2 linked regions of the Rheinheimera salexigens genome follow. The protein of the gene in region 1 interacts with the protein of each later gene in a pairwise test. Links are inferred from orthologs where the notes say so. Each region holds a gene or a part of one and is shown in the gene's direction. Other genes may lie near its edges.

What was found. The genes of interacting proteins can lie anywhere in the genome.
Region 2: the proteins of yhbY (region 1) and rho interact in binary tests that used the Escherichia coli proteins (3 or more experiments, as listed by UniProt). The link is inferred for Rheinheimera salexigens from one-to-one orthologs.

What each region holds. Positions count from the first base shown.
Region 1 is NZ_MKEK01000001.1:3,175,971-3,178,983, forward strand. The notes cover bases 126-2,870. They hold yhbY (ribosome assembly RNA-binding protein YhbY), read left to right. Parts: upstream 126-1,222; coding sequence 1,223-1,519; downstream 1,520-2,870. Other genes in these bases: ftsH (ATP-dependent zinc metalloprotease FtsH), read right to left, coding at 126-452; rlmE (23S rRNA (uridine(2552)-2'-O)-methyltransferase RlmE), read right to left, coding at 510-1,139; BI198_RS14660 (pirin family protein), read right to left, coding at 1,653-2,519; BI198_RS14665 (FMN-dependent NADH-azoreductase), read right to left, coding at 2,570-2,870. Also shown: more of ftsH, read right to left, coding at 1-125; more of BI198_RS14665, read right to left, coding at 2,871-3,013.
Region 2 is NZ_MKEK01000001.1:126,573-129,427, forward strand. It holds rho (transcription termination factor Rho), read left to right. Parts: upstream 1-722; coding sequence 723-1,988; downstream 1,989-2,855. Other genes in the region: rhlB (ATP-dependent RNA helicase RhlB), read right to left, coding at 1-95; trxA (thioredoxin TrxA), read left to right, coding at 196-522; BI198_RS00675 (NAD(P)/FAD-dependent oxidoreductase), read left to right, coding at 2,079-2,855. UniProt on the Escherichia coli protein: Facilitates transcription termination by a mechanism that involves Rho binding to the nascent RNA, activation of Rho's RNA-dependent ATPase activity, and release of the mRNA from the DNA template.

The sequences.
Region 1 (3,013 bases):
GTTTTAATTTGGTCTTCGCCCATTAAGCGCGCTTTACTTTTACCAAACGACATTGCCCCTTTACCGCCGCCGCCTTGCATTTGACGCATAAAGAAAATCCAGACACCAATTAACAATAACATTGGGAACCAAGAAATAAAGATAGTGGCTAACCAGCTACTTTCTTCAGGTTTAGCACCAAGGGTACTGACATCATTTTTAATCAGATCATCTAACAGTTTATCGTCATAACCAGTAGGAATTACGGTTTCAAAACGTTCACCGCTGCGCTTTACACCGGTAATCACACCCGTGCGTTCAACTTTCACTTCACGGATCTGCCCCTGGTTTACCTCTTTGATAAACTGAGTGTAGTTGGTTTGCCGCTCGCTGTTTTCATTAGGCCCAAAGCTGTTGAATACTGACATTAATACGACAGCGATCACCAACCAGACAATTAGATTCTTTGCCATGTCACTCAAGGTTATAACCTCTTTATTACCAAAATTTATAAATTCCCGACTACTTTACTAAATTTTGAAGCCGGTCGCCACGATATATGTCTCACGTGATCGTGCACGCGAAGAATCTGGCTTACGTATTTTTACTGTAGTAAAGGCTGCGCGCACATCTTTAACAAATTGCTCGAAGCCATCACCTTGAAACACTTTGACCACAAAACTACCATTTTGCTTCAATACGTTGTTACACATATCGAGTGCTAATTCGATCAAGTACATGGATCGTGCCTGATCAGTAGTATCATTACCACTCATATTCGGCGCCATATCCGACAATACAACATCTACGTTCTTACCATCGATTCGGCTCAGTAAGGCATTTAACACTGCTTCTTCCCGAAAGTCACCTTGTAAAAAGTGCACACCATTAATAGGGTCCATCGGTAAAATATCACAGGCTATCACAGTGCCTTTCTCACCCACCACGCCCGTACTGTATTGCGACCAACTGCCGGGTGCTGATCCTAAATCAACTACCGTCATGCCGGGTTTAAACACTTTATCTTGCTGTTGGATCTGTTCTAATTTAAACGCTGCGCGTGAACGCAAACCTAACTTTTGCGCTTGTTGCACAAAAGGATCAGCAAAATGCTCTTGTAACCAGCGGCTAGAACTTGCTGAACGTTTTTTCTTCGTCATGCTATCACTCTTAATTAGTGTTATCGCTTAGATGGCGTTACAATAGCCAAAATTCAAGCGTCTGCAGCGGAAATAGTCATTTTATGAGTTTATCTAACAAACAAACACAATTTTTAAAGGCAAAAGCACATGATCTTAAGCCGGTTATCTTACTTGGCAACAACGGTCTGACCGAAGGTGTACTTGCCGAAATTGAAACAGCACTTAATTTTCATGAGTTAATTAAAATTAAAGTACCAACAGCAGATCGCGAACAAAAAGTATTAATTATGGATGCTATTGTTCGTGAAACCAAAGCTGAGCAAGTACAAGCTATCGGTAAAATACAGGTTATCTTCAGACCAAGTAAAGATAAAAAGATTCAATTACCTCGCGGTTAATTGCCTTTTTAACCTGATAACAAAAAAGCGCCTTTTGGCGCTTTTTTTACTTGTTAACCTATTATAGCCTAATTCGTTTTAAATAAGCTAAATAACGAGCTAATAGCTAAAAGTTAAAGTAAAAGTGTCAATGCTAGTCAGTAAGCACATCATTTCTAAAATCCATAATAGCTTGCTCTACTTCCTCTGGCGTATTCATAACAAAAGGCCCATATTGCGCTATTGGCTCTTGTAATGGCTTACCGGCAATAAATAAAAACTTTACTGTGTCATTACTGTTATTGCTTATCGTCAAGTTGCCTGCACCTGATAATAGCCCTAAGGTCTTTTCTTTATTTATCGAGCCTGCCTCACCAACATGAATAGCACCTTGGTAGCTATAGAGCATCGCATTAAGCTGCTCGCTTTTAGGTATGCTAATTGTTTGGCCTGGGGCTAAATGAATATCAAGATAAACCACTTCTGTATCAGCAATAGTAAAATAGCCATTTATCTTATTATCATTAATGCTAGTTTCACCTGCGATAGCTTTAACACTAAAACCTGCAAACTGTTGCCAAGGCAGTTTATCAGCAGGCGTATCCTGATAAGCTGCAGGCACAAGTTTTCTTTTAGCTGGCAAATTAACCCAAAGCTGAAAACCATGCATTTTACCTTCAGTTTGTTTTGGCATTTCCGAGTGAATAATGCCTTTACCCGCTGTCATCCACTGCACACCGCCGTCTTCTAACAGGCCAACATTACCAATATGGTCTCTATGCTCCATTTTACCTTGCAGCATATAGGTTACCGTTTCAAAGCCACGGTGCGGGTGCGATGGAAAGCCACCAATATAATCTGAAGCTTGCTCTGAGCCAAATTCGTCTAACATTAAAAATGGATCAAAGCGCTGTAAATTATTGCCACCAAATACACGCAATAATTTTACACCATCACCATCAGATGCTGCACGGGCGACAACTTGCTGCTGAATTTTTACAGCATTGTGTTTCTGAGTCATATTTACACCTCGCTTCAGTTATATTTAAGTGGCTTGCTGTGTTTATAAGCTCAAGCTACTGCTTGCACTTGCTGCTCAGCTGCGGCAATGCTTTTAACACGCACCTCTTCGCCTAGGTTAACCCCTTCTGCATAAATAAATTCAACATCGGTGATCCCTAAAAAGCCCAGCATAGTTTTTAAATAAACTGTATCTAAATTCGTGCCTTTATCTTGATGCAAGCCACCACGTGCGGTTGCAATATATACTTTTTTATTAGTTAACAAGCCTACCGCGCCTGCTTCGGTGTATTTAAAAGTTACACCTGCTCTTGCTATATGGTCAAACCAAGCTTTAAGCTGGCTTGGAATAGCAAAGTTATACATAGGCGCTGCAATAACAATCACATCGGCTTGTTGTACTTCGGCAATTAATGTATCGGCTAATGTTGCATTACCCGCGCCAATGGCTTCGATAGTTTGCATAGAAAAATGTGGAATATCACCAGCTGAAAC
Region 2 (2,855 bases), 3.0 Mb from region 1 along the record:
CAATAGCCGTAACCTTCTGCATCTAATGCAGCTAGGACCTGAGGTGCCAATGCGAAATCGGCGAATTTATGTGACGTTAAGTGAGTTTTATTCATACACGCTAAGCATAACCGTTACGCTTGCAATAAGGAACAGCCAGGTTTAAATTGATAACACTTTTTTGCAGTAAAACTGCACGTATAAGCGGAGACATACATGAGCGAGCATATTTTACAGGTTTCTGATGATAGTTTTGAAAGCGATGTTTTAAAATCAGACACGCCAGTATTAGTAGATTTTTGGGCTGAGTGGTGTGGTCCATGCAAAATGATTGCCCCAATTCTTGAAGATGTTGCTAAAGAATATAGCGGTAAAGTCAGCGTAGCTAAGGTTAATATTGATCATAACCCTAATACGCCGCCTAAATTTGGTATTCGTGGCATTCCTACCTTGTTGTTATTTAAACAAGGCCAAGTTGCCGCCACCAAAGTAGGTGCATTATCTAAAACTCAGTTAAAAGAGTTTTTAGACAGCAATATCTAAGTGGTATTAAATTAGGCGTATTTTTATACGCCTTTTTTTATTCTGCCACTAGACGCATACCACTCTAGCTGCTAGAGTGTAGCCATCAGTACATTTTGTACAACCTGAACATCGCTTGTCCTTCGAAAATACCACTTCAAACCTTTTGTCATCGAACTGATAAGCCTTACTCTGTCTTTATCAACAAGAAACCCATCAATATGCATTTAACAGAACTGAAACTAAAGCCAATTAACGAACTGGTTCAATTGGCCGAGTCTAAGGGCCTTGAAAATATGGCCCGCCTGCGCAAACAAGACATTATTTTTGCCATTTTAAAATCTCATGCTAAAAATGGCGAAGAGATATTTGGTAATGGCGTACTAGAAATCCTGCAGGACGGTTTCGGTTTTTTACGCTCTGGCGATAGCTCGTACTTAGCAGGCCCAGATGATATTTATATCTCGCCAAGTCAAATACGTCGCTTTAACTTACGTACTGGTGACAGTATTGCCGGTTTAATCCGACCACCTAAAGAAGGCGAACGTTACTTCGCTTTATTAAAAGTTAACGAAGTTAACTTTGGTCGTCCTGAACAAGCCCGCAATAAAATTCTTTTCGAAAACTTAACACCGCTACATGCCAACTCACGTTTACGTATGGAACGTGGTAACGGTAGCCGTGAAGATCTTACAGCACGTGTACTAGATTTAGCCTCACCCATTGGTAAAGGCCAACGTGGATTAATTGTTGCTCCGCCAAAAGCCGGTAAAACAATCCTATTACAAAATATCGCCCAATCAATTGCTGCTAACCACCCTGACTGTGTGTTAATGGTATTGCTAATTGATGAGCGACCAGAAGAAGTAACTGAAATGCAGCGCTTAGTTAAAGGTGAAGTTATTGCTTCTACCTTCGATGAGCCAGCGAGTCGTCACGTTCAAGTGGCAGAAATGGTTATTGAAAAAGCCAAACGCTTAGTTGAGCACAAAAAAGACGTTATTATTTTACTCGACTCTATTACGCGTCTTGCTCGTGCTTATAACACGGTTATTCCAAGCTCAGGTAAGGTATTAACCGGTGGTGTCGATGCCAACGCTTTACATAAACCGAAACGTTTCTTTGGTGCAGCACGGAATGTAGAAGAAGGTGGCAGCTTAACTATTATCGCTACGGCCTTAGTAGATACCGGCTCGAAAATGGATGAAGTTATTTACGAAGAGTTTAAAGGCACCGGTAATATGGAGCTACACTTATCGCGTAAAATTGCTGAACGTCGTATTTTCCCTGCTATCGATTTTAATCGCTCTGGTACTCGTCGTGAAGAGCTATTAGCTTCTGCCGAAGAACTGCAAAAAATGTGGATATTACGTAAAATCATCCATCCAATGGATGAAAGCGATGGTATTGAATTCTTAATCGATCGGTTATTAATGACTAAAACCAATGATGAATTTTTTGATTCCATGAAACGGCAAAAAAATTAATCTAATCAAACCGGTGCTAGCACCGGTTTTTTTATCTCTAATAAACAGCCATACTCATTTAAACTAGCAATATTGCAAAGGGATCAGCGCATGAACTGTCCGCGCATTGTTATTATCGGTGGTGGTGCTGGTGGGCTAGAATTAGCCAGTCGGCTTGGCAATAAGTTAGGCCGAAACTCAGGTAGCAACAACCGCGCTCATATCACCCTAGTGGATAAAAACCATACCCATATCTGGAAGCCGTTATTGCACGAAGTCGCCACCGGCACCTTAGATGTAGAAATTGATCAACTGAGTTATCGCGCTCATGCCGCAGCGCATCACTTTGAATTTCAACTTGGCAGTCTTACTGATATCAATCGTGACCAACAGCAGGTTATACTCGCGCCCATTGAAGATGATGGTGAAGAAGTATTAGCCTCTCGGGCACTAGAATATGACTACCTAGTACTGGCGATAGGTAGTGTGTCTAACCATTTTAATACCCCTGGCGTAGCCGAACACTGTATTTTTCTGGATAGCCCTGAACAAGCGCAGCGCTTTCAGCATTATTTATTAATGGCGTATTTAAAATTAAACTCGCCTGCCCATCCTAAAGATAAACTAAATATTGCTATTGTTGGTGCCGGCGCCACAGGTGTTGAACTCGCTGCCGAGCTCTATCATGCGGCCGCAGAACTTAACTTATATGGCTATGCTGATTTACGCCAAAACCGGCTAAACATTCAATTAATTGAAGCTGGGCCACGTATTTTACCCGCATTACCCGAGCGTATTGCTCTCGCTGCACACAAAGAATTGACAAAGCTCGGGGTGACTGTTCGCACCAGCACCAAAGTCACAGCCGCCACTAAAACCGGTTTGCTG